One region of the Pseudochelatococcus sp. B33 genome, then DNA from elsewhere that is predicted to be linked to it. Evidence: predicted binding sites of a transcription regulator. Region 1 holds the regulator's gene; the other holds the start of a gene.
The links. The regulator HrcA, encoded in region 1, represses chaperone genes, less so after heat shock. The targets are predictions, from matches to a motif close to GTTAGCACTCNCNNNNNGNGAGTGCTAAC.
Positions count from the first base shown of each region.

Region 1 (10,885 bases):
TTTCCCGCCGCCTGCAGCGCCGGCTTTCCCGCCTCGCGGTGCTCGGCAGAGCCGCCGGCGTGGGACTGGTCTTCGCCGCCGCCGTGTCGTCGCCGGCAGCCCTTGCCCAGACGCTGCCGACCGGCGCGCAGGTCCTCGGCGGACAGGCCGCCGTCGCCGGCGACGGACCGCACCTCGATGTGCGCCAGTCCACGCCCGCCGCCATCATCTCCTGGCAAACCTTCTCCATCGGCGGGGCCAACAGCGTCCGTTTCGACAACGGCGCCGGCGCGACACTGAACCGCGTGCGCGGCAACGTCGCCTCGCAGATCGACGGATCGCTCACCGCGACAGGCTCGCTCTATCTCGTCAACCCGGCCGGCGTCGCCGTCGGGCCGACGGGCCGCATCGAGACCGGCGGCTCCTTCCTCGGCTCGACGCTCGACCTCGCCGACGAGGAGTTCGCCAAGGCCGCGAAGGGCGAGACCTACACGCTGAAGGGCGACAGCGCCGCCTCGGTGGTGAACGCCGGCAGGATCGGCTCCCTCGGCGGCGACGTGGCACTGGTGGGGCGCACTGTGGAGAACACCGGCGACATCGACGCGCCCCGGGGCACGGCGGCGCTGGCGGCCGGCACGGAAGTGCTGGTGCAGGACCGGGCGCTCGACGGCGGGCGCTTCGTGGTGAAGGCGGGCCGGCAAGGAAGCAACTCGGGCACGAGCGCGCGCAACAGCGGCAGCATCAGGGCGGCGGAGGTGGAGCTGCGCGCCAACGGCGGCAACGTCTACGCGCTGGCGGGCAACCGCAAGGGCGTGATCGTGGCGACAGGCACCGCGACGCGGGGCGGACGCGTGTTCCTGACGGCGGGCGACGCCGGCGCCGTGGAGGTGACGCAGCGCGTGGCTGCCCGCAAGGCGGACGCCAATGCAGCGAGGCCCCCGCGCGGCGGAGAGATCCGCGTCGCGGGCAGGAACGTCAAGGTCGCGGCGACGCTCGACGCGAGCGGCAGGGCTCCTTCAGCTGCGCCGGGCGTGCTGCCCCCGGCACGGCCTTCCGCGCTCGACGGCGACGGCGGCACGGTGATCGTCACCGGTGAGGCGATCACGCTGGCGGATACGGCGCGCCTCGACGTCTCGGGCGCCAGGGGCGGCGTGGCGCTCGTCGGCGGCGATTTCCAGGGCGGCAAGGACGCGGCGAAGAACTACGTTGCCGAAAAGGTCGCAACCGCCAGGACCCTGACCGTGGCCGCGGGCGCGACGGTTGCGGCGGACGGCGCCGACGACGGCGGCCGCATCGTGCTATGGTCGGACGACCTCACCGCCTTTGCCGGCCACGTCTCTGCGACGGGCGAGACCGGCCGCGGGGGCGATGCAGAAGTGTCGGGCAAGGCGGTGCTGTCGTTCCGTGGCACGGCGAACCTGAAAGGGCCGCTGGGCACCGGTACGCTGCTGCTCGATCCGCATGATCTCGAGATCGTGGCGGGTTCGGGCGGCGACGCCGTCCGGAACGGCCATGACTTCGACCCCGCCGGAGACAGTTCGACGCTTGGCGCGGACACGCTGACGGCCCTGCTGGAGACCGCGCACGTCACCGTCACGACCAACGGCGGCGGCTCTCAGGCAGGCAACATCACGGTCAACGCCGACATTGCGTGGACCAACGCCTTCACGCTGACGCTCCAGGCGCACAGCGACATCATCATCAACAATCCTATCACGGCCGCGAAGGGCGGCCTCGCGCTGGACGCGGCAGACGGCACCATCGCCATCAACGCCGCCATCACGGCGGTGAACGGTAGCCTGACCTTGAGAGCGGCGGACGGCGACGTCGACAATGCCACCATCACCACCGGCGAGAGCGGCGCCATCGACGTCGGCATGTTCTATCTGGAATCGGGCGCGTGGGTGCAGAAAGACTCGCTCCCCGGCTTCACGGCCAATGACTTCCGCATCGCGGGCGGGCAGGCGGTGACGGACTATGCCCCCGAGCCGACGGTGACGTTCCTGCGCGTCACCGACGGCGACGGCAGCGCCGCCACGCCCTACCTCATCGCCGACGTCTACGGCCTGCAGGGCATAGCGACGGTGCTGGACAAGCACTACAAGCTCACGGCGGACATCGACGCCTCCGGCACGGCGAACTGGTACGGCGGCACGGGCTTCTCGCCGATCGGCGTTGCCGGAGGCTACTTCACCGGCTCGTTCGACGGCCTCGGCCATGTCGTGAAAGGGCTGACCATCAACCGGCCGCAACAGAGGAATGTCGGCCTGTTTTCGGTTGCCCACACCGGCGCGACGATCCGGAACGTCAGCCTCGATGATGTGGAGGTGACGGGCCAGAACTATGTGGGGGCGGCAGTTGCGGTTGCCTCCGGCCTCATCAGCAGCGTCAACGTGTCCGGCACGGTGGAAGGTCAGAATTTTGTCGGCCTTCTGACCGGGGAGAATGGCGGCACCATCACCGGCGTTTACACCCAGGGCGCGGTCTTCGGCCGGGACGTCGTCGGTGGTGTAGTGGGGCAGTTCTATAACGGCGGAACGATCAGCAATTCCGCCTCCGCCGCGCAGGTGACGGGCACGGGCAACAACATCGGCGGGGTCGGCGGGCTCGTGGGCCGCATTGTCTTTGATTCCAACGGCGCCCACGTCAGCATCGAGAATTCCTGGGCGGCGGGGAATGTCGTGTCCGGCGCCGTCCCCGCTGGCGGTCTGGTCGGCTTCATCGGTCCCGACCCCGTCCTCGGAACGGACGCCTCCGTCAGCATCACCAACGCCTACGCCGCCGGCAGGGTGGAGGGCGCCGACTATGCCGGCGGGCTGGTCGGGGAGCTCAACGCCGGCCTCGGCACGATCACGATCACCAACGTCTACGCCACGGGTAAGGTGACCGGCGACGTCGCCGCCGGCGGACTGATCGGGCATCGGATCAGCGGCGGCATCATCGGCAGCTTCTGGGACAAGGACACCACCGAAAAGAACGACGTCATCGGTGTAGACGATCTCGATGGCGCGGATCTGGGCGCCACCGGCCTCACCGCGGCCGACGCCTACCTGAAAGACACTTACACCGAAGAGGGCTGGATCTTCGCCGTCGACGATCCGTGGTACATCGTCGACGGCGACACCCGGCCCATGCTGCGGATGACACTCGACGTGCTCGGCAACCCCGACGGCGGCAACACATACACCATCCGCAATGCCGAGCAGCTGCAGCTCATCCGGGCGCATACGGATGCGGATACCGGCTATGCCGCGGGCAGGACCTACGTCCTCGCGAACGACATCGACTTCGCCGCCGCGTTCACCGACAGCAGCGTCTGGCGCACGGCGACGACGAAGGACGCCGACGCCAATCTCTTCGGCTTCGTGCCGATCGGCACATTTGCCGATGGGATTTATTTCGGGGGCGTGTTGGACGGCCGTGGCCACATCATCCAGGGTCTCGTCATCCACCGGCCGCAACAGAGCTACGTCGGCCTGTTCGGAAGTACCGGCAGCGCGACGATCGAAAACCTCAGCCTCGGGGATGTGCGGGTGACGGGCGAGGGTATCGTCGGCGGCTTGGTCGGGACAGCCAGCACCACGGCCATTGACAACGTCCGGGTAACCGGCTCGGTAACGGGCACCGGCAACGAGGTCGGCGGCCTCGTCGGCGGCCAGAGCATGGATGGCGGCAGCATCACCAACGCGTGGGCGGACGTGGACGTAACGGGGGCGAACTTCGTCGGCGGACTCGTCGGCGCCCAGAACACGTCTGACAATATCATCGCGAATTCATACGCCACCGGCAACGTGCAGGGCAGTGTCAGCGTCGGCGGCCTGCTCGGGGGTGGCGCCGGTGCCATCACTGGCTCCTACGCGACCGGCGCGGTGACGGGCACCAGCAACGTCGGCGGCCTGGCGGGGCATGACGACGGCACCATCACCGACGCCTACGCCACCGGCGCGGTGACGGGCGAGTACTACGTCGGCGGGCTCGTGGGGTATCTCGTTGCCGGCACCATCACCAACGCCTGGGCCTCGGGCGACGTCGCGGCAGAGCACGGCGACGCCGGTGGGCTGGTGGGACGTCAGGATGGCGGACGTATCGAGAATGTCCATGCCATGGGTGACGTGACGGGCGGCATAACAATCGGTGGGCTGGTCGGATGGCATAGGGACGGCACAATCTCCACCGCCTACGCCACCGGCGACGTGGCGGGAACCGAGCATGTCGGCGGTCTCGTCGGCGGCCAGGGTATCGTCGGCGAGGATGGCGCCATGATCGTCAACGTCTACGCCACCGGCCGCGTCCATGCCAGCGACCGGAATGCCGGCGGGCTGGTGGGCACGCAAGTAGCCGGCGTCATCACCAACGCCTACGCCGCGGGCCGGGTGACCGGCGGCAGTAACCTCGGCGGGCTCGTGGGCCACCACCGCGAGGGCGACAGCACCATCACCGCAAGCTTCTGGGACAAGGACGGCACCCGGCTGGCCGCCGCGATCGGGCTCGACGAGGGCACGGGCGAGCGGGACATCACCGGCCTCACCACGGCGCAGATCACGAGCACCGGCTATTTCATGAATATCGCCGAAGCCAAGGGCTGGGACTTCGACACCGTCTGGGCCCCGCCGGGCGACACTTACCGGCCCGAGCTCTACGCGCTGTCAAAGGTCATTCGCGTGCACGCTGACGGCGACGCCACCGCGACCTACGGCGCGAATGCCGGCACATGGGTGGGCGGCACGCCGGCGGATTTCGCCGCCAATCCCGGCCTCGTCCTCTCGGGCCTCCACGTCGGCACGTATGGCGCGGTGGAGGTGACGGGCCTCCCGACCTCCGGCAGCAACGGCTATCGTTTCATCTATACCGCAGGCGTCGAGATCACGAAGGCCGCGCTGACGGTAACGGTGAACAGCGCGGCGAAGACCTACGACGCGACCATGTGGAGCGGCGGCAACGGCGTGACCTACACCGGCCTCGCCGGCGGCGATACGGCGGCCGCACTCGGCGGTGCGCTGGCCTGGGGCGGCTCGGCGCAGGGCGCGCAGAACGCCGGCAGCTACACCCTCACCGCCAGCGGCCTGACGTCGGCCAACTACGACATCACCTATGTCAGCGGCGCGCTGACCATCGGCAAGGCCGCGCTCACCGTGACAGCGAACGACGGGGCGAAGACCTACGACGCGGCCCCGTGGAGCGGTGGCAACGGCGTGACCTACACCGGCTTCGCCGGCGGCGAGACGGCGGCCGCACTCGGCGGTGCGCTGGCCTGGGGCGGCTCGGCGCAGGGCGCGGCCGACGCCGGCAGCTACACCCTCACCGCCAGCGGCCTGACGTCGGCCAACTACGACATCACCTATGTCAGCGGCGCGCTGACCATCGGCAAGGCCCCGCTCACCGTGACAGCGAATGACGCGGCGAAGACCTACGACGCGGCCCCGTGGAGCGGCGGCAGCGGCGTGACCTACGCCGGCTTCGCCGGCGGCGAGACGGCGGCCGCGCTCGGCGGCGCGCTGGTGTGGGGCGGCTCGGCGCAGGGCGCGACCGACGCCGGCAGCTACACCCTCACCGCCAGCGGCCTGACATCGGCCAACTACGATATCGCCTATGTGGACGGCGCGCTGACCATCGGCAAGGCCCTGCTGACGATCAACCCTGCGGCAGGACAGCAGAAGACGATCGACGACGATACCTTCCGGATCGCCTTCGACGCGACCGGCTGGCAGGGCGGCGATGGCAGTGCCCTGCTCTCCGGCGCGCTCGGCCACGACGGCACCGCGCCGGGCCAATGGGCGATCACGCTCGGCTCTCTGGCGGCGGGCGGCAACTACACCCTTGCGCTGGTGGCGGGATCGACGCTGGAACTCCTCGCCCGGCCAATCCCGACGCCGGAGCCGGATCAGCCCGGAACCAGCGGCGATCCGATGGAGCAATTGCCCTGGGAAGGCCTCGCCCTGGCGGAGATCGCCACCGGCGGCAACGGCATGGCGATACAGATCGCGCGCAATCTGACGGCGCTCCCCGTCGCCGACGCGGTCCGGGTGACGGCGACATTCGTTGAGACCGCGACCGTACCCGCCCAGCGCCGGCGCGTGACGACGCCCGTCGCGACCAACAGCGACACGCGCACCATCGGCCGTACCGGCGACGAGATCGTCGGAGAGGCCGCGAGCACAGCCGGCGCCGACGAGGACAACCCCTATGTAAGAAAGCTTTGCGACGCCTCGGGTATCGGCGGCGGATCGGGCGGCATCGGCAGCCGGGCCTTCGTGCCACTCAAGCTGCGCGGCGGCACGTGCAGCTGACGGACCAGGGCAAGGGCCGGCGCGACAGACCCGTCGGCCTTTCGCAAGATCGACCGGCATTCGCCGGAGCCGGGCGGTTCTTTCCCCCGGACGGTGAACCGCTCAGGCGGCTGCGGCAATTTGTGATCACCGCATTTTATGGTAACGCTGGGGAGCGCCATGACAAGGCTGTGGCGAGGCCCGGATGAGCAGACGTTTTCACACCATCCCCAATACCGAAAGCGCACGCCTGATGTCGGAACTCGACGAGCGCTCGCGCGAGATATTCCGCCGCGTGGTCGAAGGCTATCTGTCCACCGGCGAACCGGTCGGATCGCGCAATCTGGCACGCATCCTGCCCATGCCGCTGTCGCCGGCCTCCGTCCGCAACGTCATGTCGGACCTGGAGCTAGCGGGCCTGCTTTATGCGCCGCACACCAGCGCCGGGCGCATGCCCACCGAACGCGGCCTGCGCTTCTTTGTCGACGCCATGCTGGAAATCGGCGATCTCGACGCCGAAGAAACGGGCCGCATCGAAGCCCAGGTTGCCGCCGCGGCCGCGGGCGCTTCCCTCGACACGCTCTTGTCGGAAGCGACCGTCATGCTTTCCGGCCTCACGCGCGGCGCGGGCGTGGTGGTCACCAGCAAGCAGAACCCGCAGCTCAAGCACATCGAGTTCGTGCGCCTCGACCCCACGCGCGCGCTCGTCGTGCTGGTGGGCGAGGACGGCAGCGTGGAAAACCGCCTGCTCGATCTGCCGCCCGGCCTGCCGCCGAGCGCGCTCATCGAGGCCGGCAACTTCCTCAACGCCCACATTCGCGGCCTCACGCTCGGCGAGTTGCGCGCGGAAATCGAGGAACGGCGCACCAGCATGGAGCACGAGCTCGACGCGCTGGTGGCGAACCTCATCGACGCCGGGCTCGCCGTCAGCGTCGGCGCCAGCGAGGGGCGCCAGCTCATCGTGCGCGGACAGGCCAATCTGCTCGACGACCTCAAGGCGGCCGAGGATCTCGAACGCATCCGCACGCTGTTCGCCGATCTCGAAACCCAGAAGGACGTCATCGACCTGCTCTCGCGCGCCGAAAACGGCGAGGGCGTGCGCATCTTCATCGGCTCGGAGAACAAGCTGTTCTCGCTCTCCGGCTCCTCGATGATCGCCGCGCCGTTCCGCGATTCCAACCAGACGATCCTGGGCGTGGTCGGGGTCATCGGCCCGACGCGCCTCAACTACGCGCGCATCGTGCCCATGGTCGACTACACCGCCCGCGTGGTCTCGCGCATCCTGGAGCGCGGGCGCTGAGGGGCGCTCACGCGCTGCACAGGATTCATGAAGGCCGAGAGACGGCTCACCGGCCTTCGCGATATCACGCCGCGTGGCGGTTGGCCGTGGCGCCGAAATGGCCGATGTAGCGCGGGTTGATCGCCTTCACCGGCAGCATCACCAGCACGTCGGTGGTGCCGAACTGCCGGTCGATCACCGCCCCCTCGCCGATCGTGCCGCCGAGCCGCAGGTAGCCCTTGATCAGCGGCGGCAGGCTGTGCAGCGCGGCCTTGGCGTCGATGCTTTCCCTGGCCAGCAGGTCCATGGAGACGAACCGCTCCGGCAGGGCCTTGACGTTCCACTCCTCGGGGGCGCGCGCGAAATGATGCAGGAAGCTCAGCGGCAGCGCCAGCGCCTTGGGATCGACGCCCTCAAGGCTCGCGCAGCCGAACATCACGTCGATGCGGTGATGCAGCACATAGGTCCAGATGCCGTGCCAGAGCAGCTCCACCGTGCGCTTGTTGCGATAGGGCTTGAGCACGCACGAGCGGCCGAGCTCCAGGAAATTCAGGCCCGGATTGGCGTCGATCACCGGCTGGACGTCGAACTCGCCGGCCGTGTAGAAGCCGAAGTAGCGGTCGGCGACCTCCTGCCGCAGCAGCCGGTAGGTGCCGACGACCTTCGGCTTGTGGGGGCGGAAGGGTTTTCGCGGAGCGTCGTGATCGAGCACCAGCAGATGATCGCAGATGGGGTCGTAGTCGTCCATGTCGCGCTGGGCCAGCATGCAGGCCGCATTGGGCACGGCGGACATCTCATTGTAGAAAACGCGGTAGCGCAGGCGTTGCGCCTGGCGGATCTCGCGCTTGGTCGTGGCGAGGCGCACCTCAAGCGATCCGAGGCGGCCGAGCACCGGGTCGAGCCCGCCGGTGTCGAGGGCGCCGAACTTCAGGCCCCCGGCCAGCATGCCGCCCTTCAGCTTGCCGTTCTGCACCCAGTTCCACGATTTGGGATTGCCCCAGATCCGGGGCTGAAGGAAAGCCGGCACGCGCCCGGCGCGGTCCGGCGCCGGGCCATCGGCGCCGGCATTTTTCTGATAGATCGGACTGCTCGCCATCCTGCGTCAACCGCCCCCCAATGCGCGATGAACCGGACCCCCTGCCGAGAAGCCGAGCCCTTTGTCGTCAGGGCCTTGGCGCGACGTCCGACCCGGCGGGATCGGAATGCGCCCTGCGATTCCCCGCTTCGAGCGACTTCCGGCCGGCCACCTGATTTTACCTGATCGGAAAGCGCTCCGGGATTCGGATCACCATTTCATCCCGTCAGCAGAGCATAGGCTTTCGACAGTTCAATGACAATGGTGACGTGTCTGTCGCCGTCTCACATGTTATCGATGTCCGAACCGCTGACCGATCTCCATGACCGACGAAACATTCTGGACCAACGAAACATTCTGGACCGACGAAACATTGCGTCTTCCCATCGACGATGTGCTGCCGGCGCTGCTGGCCGCGCTGGCGACGCATCGCAACGCCGTGCTCGTCGCCCCGCCGGGCGCGGGCAAGACGACACGCGTGCCGCTCGCTCTCCTGGGCGAGGAATGGCGCGCGGACGGGCGGATCGTCATGCTGGAGCCGCGCCGCCTCGCCGCCCGGGGCGCGAGCGCGCGCATGGCCGAGACGCTGGGCGAGGACGTCGGCGGCACCGTGGGCCTGCGCGCGCGCCTCGACACCAAGGTCGGCCCGCGCACGCGCATCGAGGTGGTGACGGAGGGCGTGTTCGCCCGCATGATCCTTGACGATCCGGAATTGTCGGGCGTCGCCGCGGTCATTTTCGACGAGTTCCATGAGCGCTCGCTCGACGCCGATTTCAGCCTCGCGCTCGCCCTCGATGTGCAGTCCGGCCTGCGGGAGGATCTGCGCATTCTGGTGATGTCGGCCACGCTCGACGGGGCGCGGGTGGCGCGGCTCGTCGGCTCTCCCGGCGCCCCGGCCCCGGTCATCGAATCGCAAGGCCGCGCCTTCCCGGTCGAGACGCGCTATATCGGCCGCGACCCCGCGCGCCGCATCGAGGAGGACATCGCCGCCGCCGTGCGGGCGGCGCTCGCTGCCGAGAGCGGTTCGATCCTCGTCTTCCTGCCCGGACAGGCCGAGATCCGCCGTGTGGAAAACCTGTTGAACGAGACGCTCGGGCCAGCGGTAAAGACCGGTGCAAATGCTGTGGATATCGCGCCCCTCTACGGCCGGCTCGACCGCGCGGCGCAGAATCTCGCCATCCGGCCGAGCGCCCCCGGCCGGCGCAAGGTGGTGCTCGCCACCTCCATCGCCGAGACTTCGCTGACCATCGAGGGCGTGCGTGTGGTCATCGATTCGGGCCTTGCCCGCGTGCCGCGCTTCGAGCCCGGCATCGGCATCACGCGGCTCGAGACCGTGCGCGCCTCGCGCGCCGCCGTCGACCAGCGCCGGGGCCGCGCCGGCCGCACGGAGCCCGGCGTGTGTTACCGCCTGTGGGAGGAAGCCGCCAACGGCGCGCTGCCAGCCTTCTCGGCGCCGGAAATCCTCACCGCCGATCTCGCGCCGCTCGTTCTCGACTGCGCCCGCTGGGGCGTGGAGGACCCGGCCACCCTCGCCTTTCTCGATCCGCCGCCCGCCCCGGCGCTGACCGAGGCGCGCAACCTGCTGCGCTCGCTCGACGCGCTCGATGCGCGCAACCGGCTCACCGACACCGGCCGCGCGCTGCAATCGCTGCCGCTGCCGCCGCGCCTCGCGCGCATGGTGGTGGAGGCGCGGCGCACGGGCGAGAGCGGCGATGCCGCGGAAATCGCCGCCGTCCTGGTCGAACGCGGACTTGGCGGCAACGCGATAGATCTTGCCGAGCGCGTCAGCCAGTTCCGTCGCGACCGCTCGCCCCGCGCCGGCGACATGCGCCGCCTCGCCCGCCAGTGGGGCGGCCCGCCTGCCGGGGATGCTCCCGCAGGGCCGCCGCTGGCGCTCGCCTTTCCCGATCGCATCGCCAGGGCGCGGAAAAGCGATGACTTCCGGGACGGCACGTATCTGCTCGCCAACGGGCGCGGCGCGGTGCTCGATCCCGCCGAGCGGCTCGCGCGCGAGGAGTTCCTGGCGGTGGCGGAAATCGTCGGCTCCGCCGCCTCCGCCCGCATCGTCTCCGCCGCCGCATTGACGCGCGAGGACGTGGAGCGGCTCGCAGGGGAGCGCATCGTCGAGGCCACGGAAGTGACCTTCGACACCGGGGCGCGGGCGCTGCGCGCGAGGCGGACGCGCCGTCTCGACGCGATCCTGCTCGACCAGAAGCCATTGCCTGCCCCCGCCGACGAAGCCTCGGCCACCGTGCTGGCGCGAGGCATCGCCTCGGCAGGCATCGC
Region 1 covers NZ_JBSEFH010000006.1:54,408-65,292, forward strand. The annotation lists gene ACUSIJ_RS08015 (MBG domain-containing protein) at 1-6,266, shown strand, start outside; gene hrcA (heat-inducible transcriptional repressor HrcA) at 6,451-7,545, shown strand; gene ACUSIJ_RS08025 (GNAT family N-acetyltransferase) at 7,610-8,620, opposite strand; gene hrpB (ATP-dependent helicase HrpB) at 8,922-10,885, shown strand, end outside.

Region 2 (10,885 bases), on a different contig from region 1:
CCAGGCGATCTGCGCCCGCCCGAGCACGACGAGCACCAGTGCCTGCGCCCAAAGCCCCAGGCTCGCCGCGAGCCCGATGGTGCCGAACGGCACCGGCGCGCCCGTGAAAGGCGAGCGCCATGTCACCGCATCGCCCCACAGGCCCGACAGCAGAAGCCCGCAGCCGAGCGTGACGAGGACGCCGGCCAGTCCCGCCGCGAGCGGCGGCCGGACTTCCCTGCGGGCGAAGAAGGGCTGGCTCAGCACCTTGCTGGCGCCGGCCGCCGGCAGGCCGATCGCCAGTGCCATGAGCAGCGCGGCGGTGGCCCTGCCGTCCGTTGCGGTGAAGGCGCCGCGCTCGAACAGCACCGATACGATCGAGGCGCCGAGCGCGATGAGCCCCGCTGCCGCGGGCAACGCCAGCGCCAGCGCGCCGGTGAGGTAGTCGGTCAGCGCGGCGGACAGCGCCGGCGTCCCCTGCCGCCCCGCCACGAATTCCGGCAGCAGCACCACCCCCGCCGCGACGCCGATGAACGACAGCGGCAGCTGGAACACCCTGTCGGCGTAGTAGAGCCACGATACCGCCGATGGCTGGCCGGAAGCGAGCGCCATGGCCGCGAGCAGGATGATCTGCGTCATGCTGCTCGCCACGAGGGCCGGGATCGCGAAAGCGACCAGCCGCCGGGCGTCGGCGTCGAGCCGCGGCGGGGGCAGCGGTGGGCAATCGGGCATGCGCGCCGCCGCCCATGCGACGATGGCAAGATGCAGCAGGCCGGAGAGGCTGATCGCCACGGCAAGCCAGGCGCCGGTCGCCGGGTCGTCGGCCGTCCCGCCGCCGGGCAGCAGCAGGAGGGCTGCGATCAGCACGCCGTTGACCAGCGCCGGCGCCACGGCCGCGGCCATGAAGCGGCGTTCCGCGTTGAGCAGCGCCGCCAGCAGCGAGGCGAGGCCGGTGAAGGCGATGAACGGCAGCGCCAGCCGAGTGTAGCACACCGCAAGCGCGAACCTGTTCGCATCGTCGCCGAAGCCGGTGGCGACCGCGAGCACGAGCGCCCCCGCCGCGAGCTCCGCGAGGCCCGCGAGCGCCGCGAAGAACAGGGCGGCGTTGACGATGGTGCGCCCCGCGAACCGACGCGCGGCTTCCTTGCCCTCGCGCGCCGCGACCTCGCCGTAGAGCGGCACGAACCCGGCGTTCAGCCCGCCTTCGCCGAGCACCCGCCGGATGACGTTGGGAATACGGAAGGCGACGAGAAAGGCATCGGCGACCACGCCCGCGCCGAGCACCCCCGCGATCAGCACATCGCGCGCGAACCCCAGGAGGCGCGATGCCACGGATGCCGCGCCGACGGCAGCCCCCGCGCGTGCGACAGACCGGAAGCGCGACATCGTCTAGGCTCGGGAGAAGGACATGGTGCGTGCGTGACCGGAACCGCGATCACGCGGCAAGCGGCCAGGAGCCGCCGCCGATGACGAGCGATTCGCTCGTCGCGCCGAGACCGCGGCGGATCGTGGTGACCGAATTGTCCGGCACCAGGGTCCACGCATCGCGCAGGTTGTCGAGCGGCTCGGAAGCGATGATGGTCGCCCCCGGCCGCTCGCGCATGTAGAGGCGCGGCGTGTGTCCGTCGCAGGACGTGCGGAAGGCCCAGATGGTCTGGCCGTCGGTCAGGATGGCGACGAACCGCAGCGCCTCGGCGATCTGCGCGGCGAGCATGAGCTCCTTCGTCCGCGCCATGACCGTCCCCACGGCCGCGCCCGGACTCTTGCCGGCTTCCATCTGCGCCAGAACGAGCAGGAACAGCAGTTCGGAATCGGTCGTGCCGGCGCGCTGATCGAACAGCTCGTCGGGCAGCAGCGCCTCGAGCCGGCGCCGCACGCGGTGATAGGAGCCGACCTGCCCGTTGTGCATGAAGGCGTAGCGTCCGCAGGCGAACGGGTGGCAGTTGGCGCGGGTCGTCGCCGTGTGCGTCGCCGCGCGCACATGCGCCAGGAACAGCGGCGAGCGTACCTGCGCGCACAGCGATTGCAGGTTCTCGTCCGACCACGCGGGACGCAGGTCCCGGAACAGCCCCGGCTCGTCGCGATCGCCGTACCAGGCGAGCCCGAAGCCGTCGCCGTTCGTCGCGGTCTTGCCCTCGCAGGCATGCAGGGATTGCCGCACCAGAGAGTTCTTCGGCGCGCAGACGAGAGCATCCATAAAGGTCGGGTCGCCAGAGTAGGCGAGGAGACGGCACATGACGCCTATATCATGTAAGCGGAAAAGCCATCAGGCAAGTGAAATCATATAAATTCCAGCATAAGAAGCGGAAATAACCGACTGAGGCGGCGCGGCATGCGTGCAATGCATGGCAGCCCGAACAGAGGAGATTGGCAAGACAAAAAGCCGGCCCCTTTCGGGGCCGGCGCGATTGTCCGGATGGCCCGCAGCGCATCGTGCGGGCGTTGGCGGGCGATCAGAAGTCGCCGCCGAAGCCGCCGGGAGCGCCGGCCGGAAGGGCGGGCTTTTCCTTGGGCAGTTCGGCGACCAGCGCCTCGGTGGTGACGATGAGGCCGGCGACGGAGGCCGCATCCTGCAGGGCGGTGCGCACGACCTTGGCGGGGTCGACGATACCGGCCTCGATCAGGTCCACGAACTCTTCCGTCTGGGCGTCGAAGCCGTAGGTCTGGGAGTCGCTGTCGAGGATCTTGCCGACCACGATCGCGCCCTCGACGCCGGCATTGGCGGCGATCTGGCGGACCGGCGACTCAAGCGCCTTCAGCACGATCTCGATGCCGGCCTTGATGTCGGGGTTCTCGGTGGCGAGCTGCTCCACCGCGGCCTTGGCGCGCAGCAGGGCGACGCCGCCGCCGGGGACAATGCCTTCCTCGATCGCGGCGCGGGTGGCGTTCAGCGCGTCGTCGACGCGGTCCTTGCGCTCCTTCACCTCGACTTCCGAGCCGCCGCCGACGCGGATGACCGCCACGCCGCCGGCAAGCTTGGCGAGACGCTCCTGCAGCTTCTCGCGGTCGTAGTCGGAGGTGGTCTCCTCGATCTGGGCCTTGATCTGGGCGACGCGGCCGTCGATGTCTTCCTTGGCGCCGCTGCCGTCGATGATCGTGGTGGCTTCCTTCTCGATGCGCACGCGCTTGGCGCGGCCGAGCTGGGCGAGCGTCACGTTCTCGAGCTTGATGCCGAGGTCCTCGGAGATCGTCTGGCCGCCGGTGACGATGGCGATGTCCTCGAGGATGGCCTTGCGACGGTCGCCGAAGCCCGGCGCCTTGACGGCCGCGACCTTCAGGCCGCCGCGCAGCTTGTTGACGACGAGCGTCGCGAGCGCCTCGCCCTCGACGTCCTCGGCGATGATGAGCAGCGGCTTGCCGGTCTGCACGATGGCCTCGAGCACGGGCAGCAGCGGCTGCAGCGACGACAGCTTCTTCTCGTGGATGAGGATGAAGGGGTCCTCGAAGTCGACGATCAGCTTCTCGGCGTTGGTGATGAAGTAGGGCGAGAGATACCCGCGGTCGAACTGCAGACCCTCGACCACGTCGAGCTCGGTCTCGAAGCTCTTGGCCTCCTCGACCGTGATCACGCCCTCGTTGCCGACGCGCTCGACGGCCTCGGCGATCAGCTTGCCGATCTCGGCCTCGCTGTTGGCCGAAATGGTGCCGACCTGCGCGACTTCCTGCGAGTTGGCGAGCTTCTTGGCGCGGGCCTTGATGTCCTTGACGGCCGCGTCGACGGCGAGGTCGATGCCGCGCTTCAGGTCCTGCGGGTTGAGGCCGGCGGCAACCGCCTTGGAGCCCTCGCGCACGATGGCCTGGGCGAGAACGGTCGCGGTCGTGGTGCCGTCACCGGCCTGGTCGTTGGTCTTCGACGCGACTTCACGCACGAGCTGCGCGCCGAGGTTCTCGAACTTGTCCTCGAGCTCGATCTCCTTGGCGACGGTGACGCCGTCCTTGGTGATGCGGGGCGCGCCGAACGACTTCTCGATGACGACATTGCGGCCCTTGGGGCCGAGCGTCACCTTGACGGCGTTGGCGAGGGTGTCGACGCCGCGAAGGAGGCGCTCGCGCGCGTCGGCGGAAAATTTCACGTCCTTGGGAGCCATAACTCTTGATCTCCTGCTAACTGAATCTGATGGAAGAAAAAACCGGTCGCGACCGCTCAGCCGATGATGCCGAGGATGTCCGATTCCTTCATGATGAGGAGGTCTTCGCCGTCGATCTTCACCTCGGTGCCGGACCACTTGCCGAACAGCACGCGGTCGCCTTCCTTGACGTCGAGCGGGATGCGCTCGCCGTCCTCGTCGCGGGCGCCAAGCCCGGCGGCGACGATGACGCCTTCCTGCGGCTTCTCCTTGGCGGTGTCGGGGATGATGATGCCACCCTTGGTCTTCTCCTCGCTCTCGACGCGACGGACGACCACACGGTCATGCAACGGACGGAATGTCATGGATCCGCTTCCTCTTCAAAGCATGCGCGCAAGGCGCGCGGTATGGTGGATGTTGCAGCCTGTTAGCACTCGACCGAGGAGAGTGCTAACGGATGAGGCGAAGGTAGTTTCACCCCGGCATCCTGTCAAGGGAAGAGAAACGGACTTTTTGTGATCGCGGAACGGCGCGGAACGGCGTCAGAGCGAGCGGTCGGCGCGGATGGTGCCGGCGGAGCCCTGGAGCACGAGCTGGCCCTTGACGATGTCCCATTTCTGGCTCATGCGCAGCGCCAGCATGAAGGCACGCTCGGCCGCGTCGATCGCGGCGCCGCAGCTTTTGCGCGTCATGGCGAAGGGGCTCACGGCGAAGCCCTGGGAGCGCAGCGGATAGGCCGTGGCGGAAAAGGTGTTGCATCCGCCGAAGCCGCGCAGCTGATACTGGCTGTCGAGGGTGAAATAGGGCCGGCTCCGGTCGCCCGGATAGGCCTTGCCGTTGAGCTCGAGGGCCGCCCACGACGTGCCGACCGGAAACTGCTTTTCCTGCTGCTGGGGCACGGCCTGCCTTCTGCCTGGCTCGTTGCCGCGCATCATGCCGGGATCGTTGTTGTTCTGCGCCGGGGCGACGGAGGCGGTGAGGAGAGCCGTGCCGACCGTGACGAGCATCGCGGCCCTGCGGAATTTGGGCGAGGCGGACGTGAAAGGGGCATGCTTCATGGACGTTTGGACTCGAAAGCTCGACGGCGCTGACCGTCATGACGGGAACAGAACGCCGCAAACCATATCCGCGCGGCGCAAGTGAGGCAATGATACAAGTGAGGCGATCGTGCAAATGAGGCGATCGTGAAGTCGTGGCGGGCAGAACCCGTCAAAGCCCGCATCAGCCCGCCGCCTCGGCGCCGATGCGCGCCAGCAGGCGTTCGATCAGCGGATTGGTGCGGCGCAGCACCCAGTCCACGGAACGCACGGTCACGGGATCGGCTCCGGTCCGCGCCAGCAGGTCCGCCAGCGCGAAAACCTGTCCCACCGGGCAGTGCAGCACGACCGTGCCGCGCGCGTCGGGCAGGCCGAAGGGCAGGCTCGCGCCGAAGCGCCCGGCGAGGTCGTCCGGCAGTTGCGCGTCGGCCGGCAGCACGGCGGTGAGCTCGCGGATGGTGCGCGCCTCCTCCTCGGCCGCGATGCGGGTGAGGATGGTGCGCGCCGCCCGCCGCGCCGCGCCGGACCAGGTGGCGGAAACGGAGGCGACCAGATTGGCCTGCGAGCGCAGGATCACGCCGTCGTCGATGACCTTGAGCGCGTTCGCCGCCAGCGTCGCGCCGGTCGTGGTGATGTCGACGATGATCTCGGCCGTGCCCGCGGCGGGCGCGCCCTCGGTCGCGCCGAGGCTCTCCACGATGCGGTAGTCGCTGACGCCGTGGTCGGCGAAGAAGCGGCGCGTCAGGTTGACGTATTTCGTCGCCACCCTGAGGCGGCGTGCGTGGCGCTGGCGGATATCGGCGGCGACGTCGTCGAGGTCGGCCATGGTGCGCACGTCGATCCAGGCCTGCGGCGCGGCCACCACCACGTCGGCGAAGCCGAAGCCGAGCGGCGCGACGAATTCCACCACCGCGTCGGCGTCCGCGAGCTGCTCGCGCAGCAGGTCCTCGCCGGTGATGCCGAGATGCGCCGCCCCCGTCGCCAGTTGCCCGACGATGTCGGAGGCGGAGAGAAACGCCACTTCCACATCCGCGAGGCCCTTGATCGCGCCGCGATAGTCGCGTGCGCCGCCGGGGCGCACCAGCTCAAGCCCGGCGCGGGCGAAGAAGGCGAAGGCGTTTTCCTGCAGGCGGCCCTTGGAGGGAACGGCGATGATCAGGGGCGCGCTCATCTACTGGCCTCCCGTGGCGTTGTCGGCGTCGAGCCGGTCGATCCAGATGGCGAAGCCCACGGCCGGCACGGGCTCGGGCGCGCCGAGGTGCGTCAGCAGGCTGTCGTAGCGCCCACCGCCGAGAATGGGCCGCGTGTCCGGCTGCCGGCTGTCGTGGATCTCGACGATGAAGCCCGTGTAGTAGTCGAGGTTGCGGGCGAAGCCCGCAGCGAAAACGATTGCGCCGACATCGAGGCCGCGGGCGGCGAGGAAGCCGGTGCGCGCCTCGAACGATTCGAGCGCCGCATCGAGGTCGATCCGCGCCTCGCGCGCCAGATCGCGAATCGCGGCCGCCGCCATGTCGGGATCGGCCTCGATGGCGAGGTAGCGCGCGAGCATCTCGCGCTGCCTGTCGGTGAGGTCGCCGCCGTTGCGGTCGGCGGCGCGGGCGAGGAAGCGTTCGGCGATCTCGCCGGCCGACCGTCCGCCGACGCTGCTGATGCCGGCGATCGACAGCACGTCCTCGACGAAGGCGCGCGCGGCGGTCGGGTCCTGCCCCTCGATGGCCGCGAGCAGGCCCGCGTGGTCGGAAGCCGCGCCGTTCCGGCCCGCGCGCTCGCCGTTGGCCCAGTCGAGCGGCCGTCCCTCCGCCACCGCCCGCAGCACGCGCCGGCGCTGCGCGGCCGACACGCCGAGCGCGTCGAGCACGGCGCGCAGCAGGCCGACGTCGCCGAGGCGCACGGAAGGCTCGGTGACGCCGAGGCCGGTCAGCGCCTCGAAGCCCAGCGCCACGACCTCCGCGTCCGCCGCCTCGCGGTCGGTGCGGCCGAAGGATTCGATGCCCGCCTGGGGGAATTCCCCCGCCCGGCCGGCACGCTGGCGGAACACCGGGCCGAGATAGCTCAGCGAGGCTGTGGCCTCCGGCCCGCGCGAGGCGAGGTAGTCGCGGCTCACCGGGATGGTGTAGTCCGGCCGCAGGCAAAGCTCGTTGCCGTCGGAATCCTGCGTCAAAAACATATGGCGGCGGATGTCCTCGCCCGAGAGGTCGAGGAACACATCGACCGGCTGCAGCACCGAGGGCTCGATGCGCCGATAGCCTTCGCGCGCGAAGAGCGACAGCAGCGCGCCCGCCCGGTCGGTGGCTTTTTTCGATGCCTGTGTCATGTTGCCCTCTCGACCGTCAGCCGCCCTGGCGCGCCAATACGCCGCGCACGGCCTCCACCAGCTCGGATTCGCTCACCGAAAACTGCGCCAGACGCTGCGCCTTGTAGGCAGCGTTGTCGAGGTCCTGCCCCGCGTGCGCCGCCTGCTCGGCGCCCGCGACGAGATCCTTGATCTGCACGGTGCCCTCGGCCCGCTCGTTCGAACCCTGGATGACGACGGCCGGGCTCTGGCGCCGGTCGGCGTATTTCATCTGCGCCTTGAGGCCGGAGGAGCCGAGATAGAGTTCGGCCCGGATTCCCGCCTCGCGCAGCCGCGTCACGAGGCGCTGGTAATGGGCGATCTCGTCGCGGTCGAGCACCAGCACCACGACCGGTCCGGGCGGCGCCGCCCCCTGCACGATGGGGCTGCCGACGATCTTGAGCGCCGCGAGCAACCGCGATACGCCGATGGAGAAGCCCGTGGCCGGCACCGGCTCGCCCCGGAAGCGGGCGACGAGCCCGTCGTAGCGGCCGCCGCCGCCGATCGAGCCGAAGCGCACCGGCTGGCCGTCCTCGCCCGCAACGGTGAACGTCAGCTCCGCCTCGTAGACCGGGCCGGTGTAATATTCGAGGCCGCGCACCACCGCGGGGTCGATGGCGAGGCGCCCGTCGTCGTAGCCCGCAGCAGCCACCAGCGCCGCGATCTCGCGCAGTTCGGCAACACCCTCGAGACCGCGACCCGAACCCCCCACCACCTTTTCGAGATTACCGAGCGTCTCCCCGGCGCTCGCGCCGCGCGCGGCGGTGAAGGCGAGCACGCGCGCGATCTGGGCCGGATCGAGGCCGGCGCCCTTGGTGAAATCGCCGCTCTCGTCCTTGCGGCCCTCGCCGAGCAGCAGCGCCACGCCGTCTGGCCCGAGCCGGTCGAGCTTGTCGATGGCGCGCAGCACCGTCAGGCGCCTAGCGGCGTGCACGTCGTCGCCAAGTCCGATGGCCTCCAGCACGCCGTCTAACACCTTGCGGTTGTTGATCTTCACGGCATAGGCACCGCGGGCGATGCCGACGCGCTCCAGCGTATCGGCCGCCATCATGCAGATTTCCGCGTCGGCCGAGACGGAGGCCGCGCCCACGGTGTCGGCGTCGAACTGCATGAACTGGCGGAAGCGTCCCGGCCCCGGCTTCTCGTTGCGAAAAACCCAGCCGGCGCGATAGCTGCGGTAGGGCTTGGGCAGGGTGTCGTAGTTCTCCGCCACGTGGCGGGCGAGGGGGGCCGTCAGATCGTAGCGCAGCGACAGCCATTGCTCGTCGTCGTCCTGGAACGAGAACACGCCCTCGTTCGGCCGGTCCTGATCGGGCAGGAATTTGCCCAGCGCGTCGGTGTATTCCACGAACGGGGTCTCGACCGCGTCGAAACCGTAAAGCTCATAGGTCTCGCGGATATGGGCCAGCATGCGCTCGGTGGCGGCGATATCGGCCGGTCCACGGTCGGCGAAGCCGCGCGGCTGGCGGGCGAGCAGCTTTTGCGGTTTCTGGTTCTCAGACCCGGAATTCGCAGAAACGGACATGGCAGGAAACGGTTTCCATATATCAAGAAGGGACGCCAGCGGTTTAACCCAGGCAGTGTGTCATGTCACGCGCCCAATCGCCCGCCAGCCGATATCGGAGCGGCAAAAGCCCTCCGGCCAGTCGATGCGCGCCACCGCCTCGTAGGCGCGCGCGCGCGCCTCGCCGATGGTGGGGGCGAGGGCGGTGACGTTCAGCACCCGCCCGCCGTTGGCGAGGATGGCGCCGCCTTCCGCCCGTGTGCCGGCGTGGAAGACGGTCACGCCCTCGACAGCCTCGGCCGCATCGATGTTCCTGATCACGCTGCCTTTCCTGACGTCGCCGGGGTAGCCCTGCGCCGCCAGCACGACGGTGAGCGCCGCATCGTCGCGCCACCTCGGCCGCACGTCCTTGAGCCGCCCCTCGACGCTGGCGAGCAGCAGCTCGACGAGATCGCTTTCAAGGCGCGGCAGCAGCACCTGGCATTCCGGATCGCCGAAACGGGCATTGTATTCGATGAGTTTCGGCCCCTCCGCCCCAATCATTAGCCCGGCGTAGAGCACGCCGACATAGGGCCTGCCGCGTGCCCTCAGGCCCGCCACCGTCGGGTTGATGATCTCGTCCACGACGCGGCGGGCGATTTCGGGCGTCACCACCGGAGCCGGGGAATAGGCGCCCATGCCGCCGGTGTTGGGGCCCTTGTCGCCGTCGAACGCGCGCTTGTGATCCTGGGCCGAGGCGAGCGGAACCGCGGTCTCGCCGTCGCTCAGGGCAAAGAAACTCGCTTCCTCGCCATCGAGGAAATCCTCGATGACGACGGCGGCGCCGGCCGCGCCGAACTGGCCGGAGAAGACGAGGCGCACGGCCTCCTCGGCCTGCTCCACTGTTTCCGCCACGACGACGCCCTTGCCGGCGGCAAGCCCGTCCGCCTTGACGACGATGGGCGCGCCGCGCCCGCGCACGTAGCGCAGCGCCGGCTCGGCCTCGGTGAAGCGGGCATAGGCGGCGGTGGGGATGTCGAATTCGTCGCACAGGGCCTTGGTGAAGCTTTTCGAACCTTCGAGCTGGGCGGCCGCCTTGCGCGGGCCGAAGGCGGGAATGCCGGCCTCGGCCAGATCGTCGACAATGCCCGCAACCAGCGGCGCCTCCGGGCCGACGACGACGAGGCCGATGGCGTTCTCGCGGCAGAAGGCGATGACCGCCGCGTGATCGGCGATGTCGAGCGCGACATTCGCGCCGACCTGCGCCGTGCCGGGATTGCCGGGGGCGATGAACAGCCTGTCGGTGCGCGGGCTTTTGGCGATGGCCCATGCCAGCGCATGCTCGCGCCCGCCCGATCCCAGCAGCAGAATGTTCATGCGGCCCTCTCTTCGCCTTCTCCCGTCGATGGAAGCGTGCGTTTAACACGATGTCCGTCACGATGCCATATCGCGCGATGCCATATCGGATGACGCGGGCGCGGCGTTCTCCTAAAGTGGCCTCCATGAGTCGCACGCCCATGAGTCGCACGCCCCTTGAAACGATCGAAGCCGAAACGCCTGCTTCCAACGCGCAGGAATGGACCGTCAGCGCGCTGTCGGGCGCGCTGAAGCGCACGCTGGAGGACGCCTTCGGCCATGTGCGCCTGCGCGGCGAGATCACCGGCTATCGCGGCCCGCATTCCTCCGGTCACGCCTATTTCGGCCTCAAGGACGAGAGCGCGCGCATCGACGCCGTGATCTGGAGGGGCGTGTTCCAGCGGCTCAGGATCCGCCCGGAGGAGGGCATGGAGGTGATCGCGGTCGGGCGCATCACTACCTTTCCGGCCTCCTCGCGCTATCAGATCGTCATCGAAAGCCTGGAGCCCGCCGGTGTCGGCGCGCTCATGGCCATCCTGGAGGAGCGGCGCAGAAAACTCGCCGCCGAGGGCCTCTTCGACGAGGCGCGCAAGCGCCCGCTGCCGTTCCTGCCCAAGGTCATCGGCGTCGT
Region 2 covers NZ_JBSEFH010000015.1:110,138-121,022, reverse strand. The annotation lists gene murJ (murein biosynthesis integral membrane protein MurJ) at 1-1,365, opposite strand, end outside; gene ACUSIJ_RS17610 (class II glutamine amidotransferase) at 1,415-2,215, opposite strand; gene groL (chaperonin GroEL) at 2,433-4,067, opposite strand; gene groES (co-chaperone GroES) at 4,124-4,411, opposite strand; gene ACUSIJ_RS17595 (META domain-containing protein) at 4,589-5,104, opposite strand; gene hisG (ATP phosphoribosyltransferase) at 5,268-6,254, opposite strand; gene ACUSIJ_RS17585 (ATP phosphoribosyltransferase regulatory subunit) at 6,255-7,397, opposite strand; gene hisS (histidine--tRNA ligase) at 7,414-8,940, opposite strand; gene purD (phosphoribosylamine--glycine ligase) at 9,001-10,275, opposite strand; gene xseA (exodeoxyribonuclease VII large subunit) at 10,416-10,885, shown strand, end outside.
Region 2: a site for HrcA is predicted at 4,473-4,501, ahead of groES (co-chaperone GroES). Genes of this name have one in related genera too.